DNA from 3 places in the Streptomyces doebereineriae genome. Region 2 is predicted to be linked to each of the others. Evidence: riboswitches for the same ligand, from Rfam matches in the RefSeq annotation. Region 2 holds a riboswitch; each other region holds the start of a gene.
The links. A riboswitch is a leader RNA that binds a small molecule or an ion and turns the genes downstream of it on or off. The one in region 2 is predicted to bind cyclic di-AMP.

Region 1: it holds a riboswitch for cyclic di-AMP, as region 2 does, so the genes downstream of both, RNB18_RS24525 (M23 family metallopeptidase) here and RNB18_RS48025 (M23 family metallopeptidase) in region 2, are expected to answer to the same signal.
Region 3: it holds a riboswitch for cyclic di-AMP, as region 2 does, so the genes downstream of both, RNB18_RS48745 (transglycosylase family protein) here and RNB18_RS48025 (M23 family metallopeptidase) in region 2, are expected to answer to the same signal.

What each region holds. Positions count from the first base shown of each region.
Region 1 is NZ_JAVREZ010000008.1:278,819-284,544, reverse strand. It holds gene RNB18_RS24530 (alpha-galactosidase) at 1-934, shown strand, start outside; cyclic di-AMP (ydaO/yuaA leader) riboswitch at 1,232-1,403, shown strand; gene RNB18_RS24525 (M23 family metallopeptidase) at 1,406-2,326, shown strand; gene RNB18_RS24520 (DUF6250 domain-containing protein) at 2,633-3,352, shown strand; gene RNB18_RS24515 (SGNH/GDSL hydrolase family protein) at 3,495-4,280, shown strand; gene RNB18_RS24510 (TetR/AcrR family transcriptional regulator) at 4,325-4,933, opposite strand; gene RNB18_RS24505 (Glu/Leu/Phe/Val dehydrogenase dimerization domain-containing protein) at 4,984-5,726, opposite strand, start outside.
Region 2 is NZ_JAVREZ010000032.1:66,744-72,469, reverse strand. It holds gene trmB (tRNA (guanosine(46)-N7)-methyltransferase TrmB) at 1-503, shown strand, start outside; gene RNB18_RS48035 (PrsW family intramembrane metalloprotease) at 554-1,906, shown strand; gene RNB18_RS48030 (aldo/keto reductase) at 2,019-2,972, opposite strand; gene RNB18_RS48025 (M23 family metallopeptidase) at 3,037-4,071, opposite strand; cyclic di-AMP (ydaO/yuaA leader) riboswitch at 4,083-4,240, opposite strand; gene RNB18_RS48020 (PP2C family protein-serine/threonine phosphatase) at 4,465-5,550, opposite strand; tRNA gene RNB18_RS48015 (tRNA-Met) at 5,658-5,726, opposite strand, start outside.
Region 3 is NZ_JAVREZ010000035.1:11,124-16,849, forward strand. It holds gene eno (phosphopyruvate hydratase) at 1-1,084, opposite strand, end outside; gene RNB18_RS48745 (transglycosylase family protein) at 1,378-2,058, opposite strand; cyclic di-AMP (ydaO/yuaA leader) riboswitch at 2,062-2,229, opposite strand; gene RNB18_RS48750 (transglycosylase family protein) at 2,435-3,415, opposite strand; gene RNB18_RS48755 (cytochrome P450 family protein) at 3,608-4,936, opposite strand; gene RNB18_RS48760 (nucleoside triphosphate pyrophosphohydrolase) at 4,933-5,726, opposite strand, start outside.

The DNA.
Region 1 (5,726 bases), on a different contig from region 2:
GCCGGAGATGATCAACCCGGACAGCGAGCTGTACCGTGCCCACCCGGACTGGGTGCAGTACCAAGCAGGACGAAAGCGGACGGAGTTCCGCAATCAGCTCGTGCTGAACCTCGCGCGCGAGGACGTCCAGGAGTACCTGTGGGGGCAGCTCGACACCTTGCTCTCCTCGGCCCCGATCGACTATGTGAAGTGGGACTTCAACCGCTGCTTCACGGACGCGGGCTGGCCCGGCGACCCTTATCCGCAGCGTCTGTGGGTCGACCATGTACGCGGCTTCTATGCCCTTTTGGACCGCTTGCGGGAAGCCCACCCGGGCGTCGCCTTCGAGTCCTGCTCGGGTGGCGGCGGCAGGATCGACCTCGGGGTGCTCAGCCGCACCGACCAGGTGTGGACCTCGGACAACACCGACCCGCTCGACCGCCTGGCCATTCAGTACGGCTTCAGTCAGATCCACCCCGCGCGCGTGATGGCCGCCTGGGTCACCGACAGCCCCAATACCCAGCTCAACGACCGGGTGAGCTCGCTGCGGTTCCGGTTCGTGAGCGCGATGGCCGGGGTGCTCGGGGTCGGCGGGGACCTCGCGGAGTGGACCGAGGAGGAGCTCGCCGAGGCCGGGCGGTGGGTGGCTCTCTACAAGGAGATCCGGCCCTTGGTGCAGCGCGGCGACCTCTACCGGCTGAGGCCTCCGCGGGGCGGCCTGAGTGCGGTGCAGTACGTCCTCGGGGGCGAGTCCGTCGTCCTCGCCTGGCTCCAGGCGCAGCAGTACGGCGAGCCGGTCCCGGCGTTGCGGCTGCGTGGACTCGACCCGACGGCGTCGTACGAATGCCCCGAAACGGGCGAAGTGCACCGAGGGGCCGTATTGCTGCATCACGGACTTCGTACCGGTTTGCGCGGCGACCTCGATGCGACGGTTATCCGACTGCGTCGCATCTAGGGCTTCTGTCCGAATTAATAGCTTCCTTCCAACTCCTTCCGGAATCAGGGTTCCTGTGAATTCGTGACGTGAGGAGCGTCATATCCGTGACGGTGTGTCGCCCGTCATGTTCACGTAATTCGCAGGTTCTACAAGGGGATTCAGGCCGGGTAATGGGCGCCCGATCCACGCAGCGTGACCGGTAATTCTCTTAAGGGATCAACAGGAACGCATACACAGGGAACCTCTCACTTGTCCCTTTGCGTCTTGTTCGCTTACGTTCGCCACCGATCCGGTCGGACGCCCAATCCTGCCGCCGAACGGATTCCGCTCACTCACTCACCCGTGCACGGCAGGAGCGGGGGACCCACAGGTAGTTTCGCCTGTTCCGGTCTCCGGAACGGCTTGGGGTTAAGTCGCGTCTCGACGCGGCCGGGCATCTCCAGCTCGCACCCGACAGCTCACCTCGCAGGCGCCGGAGAGGAATTCACCATGCCCGCGAAGGGTAAGCACCGCCGTCCGAAGTCCCAGCGCTTCACCCGCTCGATAGCCGTTGCCGGAACCGGAGGCGCCGCTCTCGCACTCCCGTTCATGGGGGCCACCGGCGCTCACGCCGCCACCCCCCAGTCCGTGTCGGAAAAGGCCGTTCAGTCGCTTCCGGTCGCGCAGAAGTCCGCTGAAAAGACGGCCGCGAAGACCTCGACTGTGCGCACCTATTCGGTGCGCGTCGGCGACTATCTTTCGAAGATCGCCGATGAGCAGAACGTCAGCGGTGGCTGGAAGAAGCTCTACGCCGACAACCGCTCGGCCATCGGAGACGACCCGTCGCTGATCCACCCCGGTCTGAAGCTCTCGATCGGCAAGAAGGCCAGGACGAGCACCACGAAGACCGAGTCCTCCGCTTCCTCGTCCTCCTCGAAGGCGAAGAAGACGGAGAAGGCGGCGTCGAAGTCGTCCTCGAACTCGACGGCCGCCACCCAGAGCTCCGCCACCACCAGCTCCAGTGGCTACACCCTTCCGGTCACCGGCGCCACCATCGGCACCGGTTACCGCGTGGCGGGCAGCATGTGGTCCAGCGGCTACCACACCGGCGTCGACTTCGTCGTCCCGACCGGCACCTCGCTCAAGGCCGTGGCCGCGGGCACGGTCGTCTCCGCGGGCTGGGGCGGCGCCTACGGCAACCAGGTCGTCATCAAGCTCAACGACGGCTACTACGCGCAGTACGCCCACCTGTCGCAGCTCTCCGTCTCGGCCGGACAGGCCGTGACCGAGGGTCAGCAGATCGGCCTGTCCGGCGCGACCGGCAATGTCACCGGCCCGCACCTGCACTTCGAGATCCGCACCACGCCGGACTACGGCTCCGACGTGGACCCGGTCGCCTACCTCCGTTCGAAGGGTGTCGCCGTCGGCTGACAACGCCCCCCTGTGCCACCGAAGGCCGGACCCCGATCCCCGGGTCCGGCCTTCGGTGTTCCCGGTCTGAGCCGGTCCGCGCCTTCATGATCACTTCATTGCGTTCTTGTGGCAGGCGCGCTCAGGGCGTCGACAGGCGGGGGAGGGTGGGGACAGAGTGAACTCCGTAGTGGGGCAAGCGCTTTCTAGACTGTGGGAGGTCACTGTGTCCGGCGACCCACTCTCTGCAATCCACGTACCCCGACTGTCGCCTGGGCTCCGAGACCCCTCGTGCGCCCGGGCCGTCCCCGGAAGGAACGCTCTCGCATGACGACCACCCGTAGAGCCTTCGGAGCCCTCGCCGCCGGCACCGCCCTGGCCGCCCTCGCCCCCGCGGTCACCGCGAGCGCCTCGCCCCGCCACCGTCGCCTCATCGCCCACGACGACTTCCGCCACGGCCTCGGTCGCTGGGCCGTCGAACTGGAGCAGGGCGGCACGGTCACCGCGCAGCGCGGGGTGTTGGAGGTCGACGTGCCCGCGGGCGCGACGATCTGGTTCAGGCAGCCACTCGAAGGGCCGTACGTCCTGGAGTACACCGCCACACCCGTCTCCGCGGGCGGGGCCAACGACCGGGTGTCCGACCTGAACAATTTCTGGAACGCGGTCGACGTCCGGTCCCCCGACGACCTCTTCGCCACCCGGCGGGGCGGGGCGCTCGCGGAGTACGACTACCTGAAGACGTACTACTCGGGCTACGGCGCCAACTACAACACCACGACACGGCTGCGCCGATACGTCGGGGAGCCCGGTGTGCGACCGCTGATCTACGACTACACCGAGCCGCTGCTCACCGCGAACGAGCCGAACCGGGTGCGGATCGTCTCCGACGGCTCCAAGGTGCAGTGGTGGAACAACGGGCGACTCGTCTTCGACTACAACGACCCGGAGCCTTATACGACTGGGCACTTCGCGTTCCGGACCACGTGGAGCCACTTCCGTATCAGCGACTTCAGGGTATGGCGGTCGCAGCGTCAACGTTCCCGATGAGAGACCTATTCCTTGTTTGGTGAACACTTTAGGAGTGGCTTATCTCACCGCCCGTCAAGCCCTTCCTACGGTCGCGTAGGTCACATTCGAAGGTGAATCATGAACGGCTGTGGCAGACGATTCGAAGGATGACAGCAGTTCAGTGATCGGGTCGTACGTGGCGGTGGGGGACAGCTTCACCGAGGGCGTCGGCGACCCCGGCCCCGACGGGGCGTTCGTCGGATGGGCCGACCGGTTCGCGGTACTTCTCGCGGACCGGCGGCCCGAGGGCGATTTCAGGTACAGCAATCTCGCCGTACGCGGGAAGCTGCTCGACCAGATCGTCGAGGACCAGCTTCCGCAGGCCGTCGAACTGGCACCGGACCTGGTGTCGTTCTGCGCCGGCGGCAACGACATCATCCGGCCCGGAACCGACCCCGACGAGGTCGCCGAGCGCTTCGAGCGGGCGATCGCCCGGCTCACCGAGGCGTGCGGCACGGTCATGGTGACGACCGGCTTCGACACGCGTGGCGTTCCCGTGCTCAAGCATCTGCGGGGCAAGATCGCCACGTACAACGGACATGTGCGGGCCGTCGCCGACCGGTACGGATGTCCGGTGCTCGACCTGTGGTCCCTGAAGACCATTCAGGACCGGCGGGCCTGGGACGGCGACCGGCTGCACCTCTCCCCGGAGGGGCACACGCGTGTGGCCCTCCGCGCGGGTCAGGTCCTCGGTCTCGAGGTCCCGGCCGACCCGGACCAGCAGTGGCCGCCGCTTCCGCCGCGAGGTCCGCTGGACGTGCGACGGGACGACGTCCACTGGGCCCGGGAGTATCTGGTGCCGTGGATCGGGCGTCGGCTGCGGGGGGAGTCCTCCGGGGACCACGTGACGGCCAAGGGCGTGCTGTCGCCGGACGACATCAAGACCCGGATCGCTTCGGTGGCTTGAGCTGTGCGCGTGGCCGGGGCCGGGCGGATTTCGCCCTGCCACCGCTATGCGGATCCCGTGCCGTCCAGCCCGAGTTCGCGGGCCAGGGCCTCGTCCACCCACGCCTGGGCCCGGGACCTGGGCACCGCGCCCGCGTAGGACGTCAGTTGGACGGCCAGGCCGTCCAGGAGGGCGGTGAGGCGCAGGGCTGTGGCTTGCGGGTCCGGGCAGTGGAACTCGCCCGCGGCCACGCCCTCGGCGATCACTTCCGCGAGTGCCGCCTTCCAGCGCCTGTCGAGGTCGCGGGTGACCTCCTGGAGCGCCGGCTCGCGCAGGGCCACCGCCCAGCCCTCGATCCACAGCCGCCAGCCCTTGGCCTGGCCCGTCGGCGCGTACCAGCGAACGGCCGCCCGCAGCCGACGCAGGGCGCTGGTACGGCGGCCCAGGAGCTTGCGCAGATGGGCCAGATCGTCCTCGGCGGCGTAGGTGAACGCGGCGGCGACCAGCTTCTCCTTCGTGGAGAAGTGGTAGAGCACCAGGGCGTTGCTGACTCCGAGCGCCGAGGCCACGTCGGCGATCCTGACGGCCGCCACGCCCCGCGCCTCGATCTGCTCGATGGCGGCCCGCAGCAGCTCCTCGCGCCGCTCGGCCACTGTCAACCGCACTCTCGCCACGGGGTCACCCTAAGCCGTCGCTCGGTGGGGCGCCGCCCCGAGGGCCCAGGTCAGCGGTACCAGCCGAACCGGTCCGCGATCACCGGCAGCCGATCCGCGACCAGTGCGTGGGCGGCGGCGCGCGGCGAGATCCCGTCCGCCTCCGCGCGGGTCAGCAACTGCTCGACGAGGGCACGCATGGAACGCCGTATGTGCGCGAAGGCCTCGTCCGCGTCCGCGCCGATGTCGCCGAACAGGGTCCACCACCACCAGGCGTTGGTCCCGGAGTTGACCACGACGTCCGGCAGTACGGTGACCCCGCGCGCCGCCAGCAGCGCCTCAGCCGCGGGCAGGACCGGCATGTTGGCCGCCTCGACGATCCAACGGGCCCTGATCCGCTCCTGGTTGCGGGTGTCGATCGTGTACGACACCGCCGCGGGCACGAGTACCTCCGCGTCGAGCGACAGCCAGGCGTCGCCGGGCAGTTCGCGGTCGGCGGGGCGCAGGGCGGAGCGGTCCACGGTGCCGTAGGTGTCCCTGGCGGCCAGCAGCGCTTCGACGTCGAGCCCCGCGGGGTTGAAGACCGTGCCCTTGATGTCGGCGACGGCCACCACGGTGAGCCCCGCGCGCGTGAGGAAGCGGGCCGTGGCCCCGCCCATGGTGCCAAGGCCCTGCACCGCCACGCACGTGCCCGCGTACGGCACTCCGGCCAGGTCCAGGGCCGCGAGCACCGACTCGGCGACCCCGCAGCCGCCCGCCAGTTCATCGAGTCCGACGCCGTCGACCTCGACGGCGAACGCGTCCGCGAGCCGGC
Region 2 (5,726 bases):
TCAACATCCTCGCCGTCGACGTGCACACCCCTGGGCAGGGGAACCTGCTCAATCTCGCCGAGCAGCAAAAACTGTCCAACGTCCGGGTCGCCAACGGCGACGCCATCATCCTGCTGCGCGAGATGCTCACCGAGGACTCGCTCGACGGGCTGCGCGTCTACTTCCCGGACCCCTGGCCCAAGAAGCGGCACCACAAGCGGCGGCTGATCCAGCCGGAGTTCCTGGACCTGGCCGCGGCGCGGCTGCGGCCCGGGGCGCTGGTGCACTGCGCGACCGACTGGGAACCGTACGCCGAACAGATGCTCGACGTGCTCACCGCGCATCCCGACTTCGAGAACACACAGGCAGACGGCGGTTTTGCGTCGCGTCCCGACTTCCGGCCGCTGACCCGTTTCGAGGGGCAGGGACTGGACAAAGGACATGTCGTGAACGACCTGCTGTTCCGCCGCGTACAGCACGGCGACCGACCCGACCGATCCGACCAGTCCCCCACCGGCGCCTGATCACCCGTCCCGCCTGCGGGCGGCGCCTCTGTCTCGTTAAGGTCGATGCTGTGGCCACCTGTCCCCCGTATCCGACGCACCCCGGTGACCCCACCGGCGGCGCCGCGCTGCGGCATGCGCACTGGTGGCAGCGGAAGTGGGTGCGCTACGGCGCCCTGATCACGCTCCTCGCGCTGTCCGGGCTCGTCATCCTCGCCCTGGTCCGCCAACAGACCGGTACCGAGGGGTTCCTGGTCGGGCTGGGCCTCGCCGTCCTGCCCGTACCGCTGCTCATAGCCGCGTTCCGCTGGCTCGACCGGGTCGAACCGGGCCCCTGGCGCAATCTGCTGTTCGCCTTCGCCTGGGGCGCCTGTGCGGCGGCGCTGATAGCGATCATCGCCAACAGCTTCGCGACGAAATGGATAGCGACGGCGACCGCCGATCCGACCAGCGCCGACACCCTCGGCGCGACCGTGATAGCACCGATCGTCGAGGAGTCCGCCAAGGCCGCCGCCGTTCTGCTGGTCTTCCTGTTCCGCAGACGCGACTTCACCGGGATCGTCGACGGGGTGGTGATAGCGGGGGTCACCGCCACCGGCTTCGCCTTCACCGAGAACATCCTCTACCTCGGCACCGCCTTCGGCACCGACCAGCTCAACGGCCACGGCGGCATCGCCTCCGTCACCGCCGCGACCTTCTTCGTGCGCGTCGTGATGTCACCGTTCGCGCACCCCCTGTTCACCGTCCTCACCGGCATCGGCTTCGGCATCTCCGCGCTCTCGGCGGAACGTCAGCACGTACGGCGGGTGCTCGTCCCGCTGTCCGGGCTGCTGCTCGCGATGGGCATGCACGCGATGTGGAACGGCTCCTCGACGCTCGGGGAGTACGGGTTCTTCGCGGTGTACGCGATGTTCATGGTGCCGGCGTTCGCGCTGCTGACCTGGCTGGTCATCTGGACGCGGCAGCGGGAGCTGAAAACCGTGCGCGAGGAACTGCCCGCGTACGCCGTCGCCGGGTGGCTGGCGCCGACCGAGCCGTATGTACTGGGCTCGATGCGGGCGCGACGGATGGCGCGGGAGTACGCGCGTCGGCAGTTCGGCGGGCGGGCCGCGGCACGGGCCGTCTCGCAGTACGAGGCGTACGCGACGTCCTTGGCGTTCCTGCGGCGCCGGGGGCGGCTCGGGCGGGCGAACGCCGACTTCGTCGTACGGGAGCGGGAGTTGCTGCACGAGCTGTGGCGGCGGCGGGACGTCGCGCGACCCGCGCTGGACCACGCCGCCCGGATGACGGCGCCGCCGGTCCCGGTGACCGCGCCGCCCTGGCCGGTGTACGGGGTGTACGGCTATCCGCCGCACCCGGTCCAGCCGGCCCAACCGGCCCACCCGACGGTGCCGTACCCCGCGTACAACCCGTACCGGACGTAGCTCGACCACAACAGGAACCGTGGGCGCCCTGCTCGGCGCGGCCACTCCGCCGCGCGGACCGCGGCGCCGACCGTGCAGAGCCCGGCACCGTCGGCCGGGCCCTGCGCTCGAGTCAGGCCGACGCCTCCGTCAAGCGAGCCGCCTCCTCCTCCGTCAGCACCAGCTCCGCCACCCCCAGCAGCGCCGGCAGCTGTGCCGCCGTACGCGCGGAAGCGATGGGGGCCGCGACCGTCGGCCGGGACGCGAGCCAGGCGAGGGCGACTGTGGCGACCGGGACGGTGTGGGCCTCGGCGATGTCGTCCAGGGCCGCGAGCACCTTCTGCCCGCGCTCGGTGTCCAGGTGCTTGCCGGCGCCCGCCGCGGCCCGCGGGCTGTCGACGGTCGCGCCGGGGCGGTACTTGCCGGTGAGGAACCCGGAGGCGAGGGCGTAGTACGGGACGGCGGCGAGGCCCTCGCGCGCGGCCACCGCCTGCAGCTCACCCTCGTAGGTGTCACGGGAGACCAGGTTGTACTGGGGCTGCAGGGCTACATAGCGCGCCAGGCCCTCGCGGTCCGAGAAGGCCAGGGACTCCGCGAGGCGCGCGGCGGAGATGTTGGAGGCGCCGATCGCCCGCACCTTGCCCGCCTTCACCAGCTCGTCCAGCGCGCCGATGATCTCCTCGACCGGCACCTCGGTCTTGTCGAAGTGGGTGTAGTAGAGGTCGATGTGGTCGGTGCCCAGGCGCTGCAGCGAGGCGTCGGCGGCGGCCTTGATGTTGGTGGCGGTCAGGCCGGGGAAGTCGGGGTGCTGGCTGACCTTCGTGGCGATGACGAGGTCGTCGCGGTTGCCCCGCGCCGCCACCCACTTGCCGATGACGGTCTCGGACTCACCGCCGGAGTTGCCGTCGACCCAGGCCGAGTAGGAGTCGGCCGTGTCGAGGAAGTTGCCGCCCGCGGCGGCGTACCCGTCGAGGACGGCGAAGGACTGGGACTCGTCGGCCGTCCAGCCGAACACGTTGCCGCCGAGGGAGAGCGGGAAGACCTCGAGGTCGGAGGAGCCGAGCTTGCGAAGCGGAGAAGCAGTCATGTCCTACGTCAACGCAAGCAGCGGACGCCCGCCTTCCGCAACGGGCGCTAAATCGCCGTAAACCTCAGGGGTTGAGACCCTTGCCGCGCAGCCACGCCATCGGGTCGATCCCGTCGGCCGAGCCGCCCGGGTGGACCTCCAGGTGCAGGTGCGCGCCGGTCACGTTGCCCGTGGCGCCCACGCGGCCGATGACGTCACCGGTGCTGACCTTCTGGCCGACGCTGACGCTGATCGAGGACTGGTGGCAGAACCACAGCTCGGTGCCGTCGTCGAGGGTCAGGATCGTGCGGTAGCCATAGGAACCGGCCCAGCCGGCCTCGGTGATGGTGCCGCTGTGGATGGCCTTGATGAGCGTGCCCGTGGGCGCGGCGAAGTCGAGGCCCGTGTGGTAGCCGGAGGACCACAGCGAACCGGCCTGACCGAAGGTCGAGGTGATGGTGTACGACGAGGTCGGCAGCGTGTACTGCTTGGCGAGCTCGGCCAGGCGCTCGGCCTCGGCCTTCTTCGCGGCCGCCTCCTCCGCCTTCTTCTTCGCGGCGGCGGCCTTCTCCTGAGCGTCCTTCTCCGCCTTGGCGGCGGCCGCGTCGGCCTCCTTCTCGGCGGCGGCCGCGACGGCCTGGGCGGCCTTGGTGTCGATCTGGTCCTGCTGCCGCTCGGCCTGGGCCAGGATGCGCGAGCGCAGTGCCTCACCGGCGTCCGAGGTGCCCTTGGTGGTGTCGGCGGTGGTGGCGCCGACGCTGCTGAAGGCGCTCGTGTCGTCCGCGGCGGAGTCGGCGTCGTCCGAGATGAGCGAACCCACGGAGGGCAGGTCGGGCATGGAGATCGTGACCGGCGGCTTGCCGGTGTTGGCGCTGGCCATCCCGCCCGCGCTGACGGCGGCTATGACACCGACGCCCAGAACGGTGGAGCTGCGGGCGAATCCTCCGCCACGCTGCTTGGCGACGCGATGCCGGCCACGTACGGCGGGGAGGGTCTCCGCGGTGGGGTTCCACTCCCCCAGCGGGGCCTCGTCGTCGGCGCGGTAGCCGCCGTACACAAGTGTGTCTGTACTGCGCTGACCGGGCTCGAACGGAGCCTCAGGGGCAGGCGGGTTCGCCACGTGGGCGCACTCCTTTCCTTCCTTCTCGCCTACCGGGTTAGCTGACGGGTTCGGAGCAGGAAGGTCTCCTACGCGCGTATACCCGCCGTGCTGCCACGGCGGAGTACGAGCGATTCACCCCAAGTTGGTGGTTCCCCGGTTCCCTTGCGGAATTCGGCGCGTGAGCACGGAGCCATCTCTTGTGACGGCTGGGACGACCGCGCTGCGTTATCGAACGTTAATAGACCCGGGGGCCCGATTCCAAGCTGTTCCGCTTGATCATTAACGAAATCCGGCAGGACTTACGGCCCATGAACGGTGAAAAACGGGCGAGTTGACCTCACCTCAGGCAACCCACAGGTTTTGACTGCGCGTCAGTGGTTATGCGGAGGGCGCTCACCCGCTCACCCCACGTCACAAAGGCCGTCGCACGGCGAGCAGCGCCAGGTCGTCGGTGAGGAAGCCACCGGAATGCCGGCGCGCCTCCCCCACGAGGGCGGCGAGCAGCGCGCCGGGCTCCCGGAAGGCGCGCCCGGCCAGCCGCGCCTCGGGGTCGTAGAACCGCCCCTGCCGGTCCCGCGCCTCGGACAGTCCGTCCGTATACAGCAGCAGTGTGGCCCCGCCGGGGAAGCCGTACTTTTCGCCCCGGTCGGGCCAGGTGCCGAGGTCGCCCATGCCGAGCGGCAGCGCGGGGTCCTGGGCGGGCAGCGCGCGCACCGTGCCGTCGGTGTGCAGCAGCAGGGGCGGCGGATGCCCGCGGTTGACGATCCGTACGACCCCGTCGTCGTGCGGGAGTTCGGCGAGGACGGCCGTGGTGAACCCCTCGAAGACCTCGACGCTGTCCCGCCGCGTCGCCTCCCGCGCCAGCGCCCGCTCCAGCCGCCGGGCGACGGCCTCCAGCGTGGTCTCCCGCTCGGCGGCCTCCCGGAACGCCCCGATGACGATCGCGACGGCCGCCACCGCCCCCATCCCCTTGCCGCGCACGTCCCCGACGATCATCCGTACGCCGTGCGGGCTGTCCTGCACGGCGTACAGGTCCCCGCCGATGAACGCGTCCGCCTGGGCCGCCTCGTAGCGCACCGCGATGTCGAACCCGCCGATCCGCCCGGCGGGCCCGGGCAGCACCGCCCGCTGTGCGGCCTCGGCGATCTCGCGCTGGGAGGCGAGGCGTTCGCTGCTGCGGCGGACGAGGAGATTGATGAGGACCGCGAGGACGGCGACCGTCACCACGGTGACCGTCTCGGTGACGGCGTCGACTTCGAGGAGGATGCCGAGCCGCAGGTGGACCGCGAGGACGACGAGGACGGTCGCGAGGCCGGTGAGGACGGTGCCGCGCCTGGAGTAGAGCGGGGCCGCGACCAGAGGCGCGGCGGTGAAGAGGGGCGCGGCGGAGAACTGGGACGGTGTGAGGTAGTCGTAGCACCCACCCGCGACGAGCAGCAGCGCCGGGAGCAGGCGAACGAAGGTGCGCGCGTACGAGATCGGCCCCTCCTGCTCCACGCCTCCAGGTTTCCCGGAGCGGGAGCGGGAGGCGAGCGGGGTGGCCCGACCGGGGGAAACACTCAGGGCCGGAGTCCAGTAACTGGACTCCGGCCCTGAGCCGTGAGTAGCGGGGACAGGATTTGAACCTGCGACCTCTGGGTTATGAGCCCAGCGAGCTACCGAGCTGCTCCACC
Region 3 (5,726 bases), on a different contig from region 2:
TGCACTTGAAGCCGCTGCGCTGGGCGAGCTCGACGGCGTCCAGGGTCTCGGTGAGCGAGCCGATCTGGTTCACCTTGACGAGCAGCGCGTTGGCGGCGCCGTCGTCGATGCCGCGGGCCAGGCGCTCCGGGTTGGTGACGAACAGGTCGTCGCCGACGATCTGGACCTTGTCACCGAGCTTGTCGGTGAGGACCTTCCAGCCGGCCCAGTCGTCCTCGAACAGCGGGTCCTCGATGGAGACGAGCGGGTAGGCCGCCACGAGCTCCTCGTAGTACTCCGTCATCTCGGCCGCTGAGCGGTCCTTGCCCTCGAACTGGTACTTGCCGTCCTTGTAGAACTCGGAGGCGGCGACGTCGAGCGCCAGGGCGACCTGCTCGCCGGGGATGTAACCGGCTTCCTTGATGGCCTCGAGGATGAGGTCCAGGGCGGCGCGGTTGGACTCCAGGTTCGGCGCGAAGCCGCCCTCGTCACCGAGGCCGGTGGACAGGCCCTTGCTCTTCAGGACCTTCTTGAGGGTGTGGTAGACCTCGGTGCCCCAGCGCAGCGCCTCGGAGAAGGACTCCGCGCCGATCGGGGCGATCATGAACTCCTGGATGTCCACGTTGGAGTCGGCGTGCGAGCCGCCGTTCAGGATGTTCATCATCGGCACCGGCAGCAGGTGCGCGTTCGGGCCGCCCAGGTAGCGGAAGAGCGGGAGGTCGCTGGCCTCGGAGGCGGCGTGGGCGACGGCGAGGGAGACGCCGAGGATGGCGTTGGCGCCGAGCGAGCCCTTGTTGTCGGTGGCGTCCAGGTCGAACATGGCCTGGTCGATCAGGCGCTGCTCGGTGGCGTCGTAGCCGACGAGCTCCGGGCCGATTTGCTCGATGACGGCGAGGACGGCCTTCTCGACACCCTTGCCCTGGTAGCGGTTGGGGTCACCGTCGCGGAGCTCGATGGCCTCGAAGGCACCCGTGGAGGCGCCGGACGGAACGGCGGCACGACCCGTGCTGCCGTCGTCGAGGCCGACCTCGACCTCGACCGTGGGGTTGCCTCGGGAGTCCAGGATTTCCCGGGCTACGACGACGTCGATGGACGGCACGAGCATCTCCTTCTTGGGGTGTGACACGGTCCGCCGGGACCGCGGTGGGTTCTGCGAGACCGAGCCTAACCGGCTCCGGTGGATCGGCCACCGTGTGGACCGCCCCGTGGACAGAACCGAGAGTAAATTGTTTCTGAACTGAACAAAGACGTCCCGGCAGCGGCGCATGAAAAACCCCGCTCCGGTGCGTACGGGGGAACACGCACCGGAGCGGGGAGCCCGTGGGGACGGGGGGGGACCCTCACGAGGCCTTCATCATGAAGGACACGGATGTGAGGGCGCTGTGGTTCGGCTGGGTCTTACTTCAGGTGCAGCTGCTGACCCGGGTAGATGAAGTCGGCGTCGGTGATGATGTCCTTGTTCAGCTTGAACAGCTTCTGCCAGCCGCCCTTGACCTGGTGCTTCTCGGCGATCGAGCTGAGGGTGTCACCCTTGACGACCTTGTACTCGCCGTCGCCCTTCTTGACCTTCTTGCCGGTCGGGGTGGTGACGGTCTTCTTGGCCGCCGGGCGGTCGGTCGAACGGGAGGCGCTCTGCTCCTCGGTCGAACGGCTGCTCGTGTTCGAGGAGCTGTTGGAGGAGGACGAGCTGCTGCCGCCGCTGTAGGTGGCGCTGGACAGGCCCGTGCCGCAGACCGGCCAGGCACCCTTGCCCTGCGAGGCGAGGACCTTCTCGGCGACGGCGATCTGCTGGGACTTGCTGGCCTGGTTGGCCTGCGCGGCGTACTGCGTGCCGCCGTACGCGGCCCAGGTGGAGGCCGAGAACTGGAGACCGCCGTAGTAGCCGTTGCCGGTGTTGATGGACCAGTTGCCGCCGGACTCGCACTGGGCGACGGTGTCCCACTCGGAGGCGGTGGCGGCGGAGGCGTTGCCGGCCGCCATCAGCGGGGCGGCGATGGCGACACCGGTGACACCGGCGAGCGCGGCGGCGCGGGTGGCCTTGGACGGACGACGGTGCTTGCCCTTACCGGAAAACAGCATGGTGGATCCCCTCACCGACGCCTGCGAGGTGAGCTGTCGGGTTCGGGCCGGTTGAGTTGCCCGGTCGCGCACCCTGCGGTGCGCGGCTTCACCCCAAGCCGGTCCAGCGTGAACTGCTGGGTCCGGCGCTTACCTTGGGTCCCCCGCTCCTGCCTACGGCGCTTGACGCGACGACTGTTCCCGTACGGCCGCTGGCAGGATTCGGCGTTGCGACAGACGGGGCTCGGGTTGCCGAGCGGTCACGACCGTAGACACGCGTTCGGCGGAATTTCAAAGACGATCAGGGCTTCTGAGACTCATCCCACACTTTCACCAAAGTGGACATTCGGTGCGAAGTGTGACGTGAACTCCCGCTGTTTTTCTGGGCTTTTCAGCCCTATTCAACCCCTGTGTCGAGCGCCTGACCGGCGACGATGTTGCTCGGGTCGGCCCCGATACGGTCCTTGTTCTCGGCGTAGAGGGCGCGCCATCCGCCGTCGAGGCCAAGGGAGTCGGCGATGGAGGCGAGGGAGTCGCCCTCCTGGACGGTGTAGGTACGGGCGGCGTGCCGGCCGACCGTGGCGGAAGCCGTGCTCTTCGTCGCACTCCCCTCGGCGCTGCCGCCCCGGTGCTTGCCGGAGCCGAGGGCGCCGACGTCCACGAGGGCCGAAGAGCTGCCCTCCTGCCACGACTTGTCCGCTTCATCCTCTTCTGGACTCACCACGGGCGAGCTGTCGGAAGGCTGCGCTTCTTCCGTGGCGGAACCTTCGGAACTCGAAGAGTTCTTTTTGTCCGACTTGGCGGAACCAGCGTCGCCGCTGGAGGAGGTGGCCGACGGCGAGGGAGTCGCGGACGAGCCGTCCAGCGCGTCGAGCAGACCGGAAGACTCCTCGGAGCCCGACGAGTTGGAGGAACCGGACGAATCGGATGATTCCGACGAGCCGGAGGCCGAAGCCGAGGGCGTCCCGCTCTCCAGACCCGTGTCGACATCCGCCGAGCCCGAGTCCTTGCTGAGACCGTTGAGCAGACCGCAGGTCGGCCATGCGGCGATGCCCTGGTCCGCGAGGAGCTTCTCGGCCACGGCTATCTGCTGGTTGCGGCTGGCCAGGTCCGCGGTCTTGGCGTACTCGAGGCCGCCGTACTTCTCCCAGTTCTCCTGGGACATCTGGAGGCCGCCGTAGTAGCCGTTGCCGTCGTTCGCGCTCCAGGAGCCGCCGCTCTCGCACTCCGCGACCCGGTCCCAGGTGGTGCCGGTGGCGGCGCTCGCTCCGGTCGCTCCAAGCAGTGGGATCGCGATGGCGGATCCCGTCACACCGGCCGCAATGAGGAGAGCCGGAGCCTGACGGGGGCGACGGTGACGACCGTTCCCGGAGAGCATGAGGGGACCTTTCCCGAGAGAGCAGGGACCTGCGCGGCGGATGTTGCAGGGCACCGCGCTGGTCCGTGAACGTATAGGGGTTCGATCACTTGTCACAAGTTAATGCCGCGTAGATCACGTGAAGATCACAGACTTGAGGTCGCGTCATGTTTACGCGGCCCCGCGCGGGGATAGGCCGGACCCCTCGGTCGATTACCGGACGGGCGTGAACTCCACGGGCAAAGTACGCAGTCCACGCATGATGAGCCCCCCACGCCAGCGCAAATCGGCTGAATCCACCCCGAGTTGCAGGTCCGGGAGACGGGTGAGGAGGGTGGCGAGCGCGGTCTGCCCCTCCAGGCGGGCGAGCGGGGCACCGAGGCAGTAGTGGATGCCGTGGCCGTAACCGAGGTGCTGATTGTCACGGCGGGACAGATCGAGCACATCGGGGTCGGCGAACCGCTCGGGATCCCGGTCCGCCGCCGCGAGCACGACGAGCACCGGGTCACCGGCCGCGATGTCCTGACCGCCGATCCGCAGGGGCTCGGTGGCGAACCGCCAGGTGGCCAGCTCGACCGGGCCGTCGTACCGCAGGAGCTCCTCCACACCGGTCTCCAGAAGGCCTCTTTCCCGGTCGGCCAGGGACTGCTGCAGCCGGTTCCGCTGCTCGGGGTGGGTGAGGAGGGCGTACACGCCGTTGCCGATGAGATTGACCGTGGTCTCGAAACCGGCGAACAGAAGGATGAAGGCCATTGCCGCGGCCTCGTTCTCGGTGAGGTGCTCGCCGTGATCGGAGGCGCGGATCAGCCCGGAGATGAGGTCCTCGCCCGGGGCCGGCTCGTCGGGCAGCGCTTCCCGCTTCCGGTGGATGAGCTCGGCGAGATAGCCGCGCATCTTCTTCACGGACCGCGCGACCCCACCCCGTGGGCCTCCTCCGTGACGGATCATCATGCCCGCCCAGTCCCGGAAGTCGTCCTGGTCCTCGCGCGGGACGCCGAGCAGGTCGCAGATCGCGTAGATGGGGAGCGGGAAGGCGAAGTCGTGGATGAGGTCGGCGGTGCCGGTGGCGGCGAACCCGTCGATGAGACGGTCGGTCAACTCCTGCACTCGCGGCGTGAATTCGGCGACCCTCCTGGGCGTGAACGCCTTGCTGACGAGCCGTCGGAGCCTGGTGTGATCCGGCGGGTCGATGTTCAGCAGATGCGTCATCAGCTCCGCCTTGCGCTCCCCCGGGATCCCCGTTTTGCCCTTGGCGTGCGCGGGCTCGTCGTGGTGGGCCGGGTTCTTGCTGAGCCGCTGGTCGGCGAGGGCCTGCTTGGCATCGGCGTACCGGGTGACCAGCCAGGCCTCCACCCCGCTGGGCAGCCGGGTCCTGTGCACGGGGGCGTGCTCGCGGAGCCAGGCGTAGGCGGGGTAGGGGTTGGTGGCGAACTCCCAGGAGAACAACTCGGGGGCGGGAGTCGCGGCGGCGGGGACGGCAGGACACGCGGGGGTGCCGGGGGTCGCAGGGCCGGCGGGGTTGGCTCGGGGCTGGTCGGTCACTCCTTGACGTTATCCGGCGGGTGGGGTGCCTCGACCTCCCGGATCGCGTCCCGGTACAGGCGGGCCGCCGCACGCAGGGCCGCCTCCGGGTCGACGCCCTCCGCCTCGGCGCGGGCGGCCAGGACGAGGAGTTCGTAACCGATGCCCTCGGTCTTCGGGAGCGGGACGTCCAGGCCGGCCATGCGCACCCGCGACGCCAGCTTCGCCGCGAGGGCGAGGCCGGGCTGGCCGAGGGGGATGCCTTCCGTCACCGAACTGCGCTGCTTCTCTATCGCCTTGGTGCGCAGCCAGTGCGCCTTGACCTCCTCCGGCGTGCTGGCCGTCTCGTCGCCGAAGACGTGCGGATGACGGTGGATGAGCTTGGCGACGATGCCGCCGGCGACGTCGTCGACGGAGAAGGGGGCGTCCGGGTCCTCCTCGGCGATGCGGGAGTGGAAGACGACCTGGAGCAGGACGTCCCCGAGTTCCTCGCGCAGTTCGTCGCGGTCGCCCTCCTCGATGGCCTCGACGAGTTCGTACGCCTCCTCGATGCCGTATTTGGCGAGGCCCTCGTGGGTCTGCTGGGAGGACCACGGGCACTCGGCGCGGATCCGGTCCATGACCTGGACGAGGTCGAGGAGCCGGGCACCGGGCAGGTCGTAGGAGGCGGGGAGCAGCTCCAGCTCGGGCATCTGTATCCGTCCGGATCCGGCGAGGCGTGCCAGACCGTCCGTGAGGGCCGGCTCGCCCTCGCCCGTGGCCACGACGACCACCGTGTGTCCACCCGCGCACGCTCCGACCAGCTCCTCGG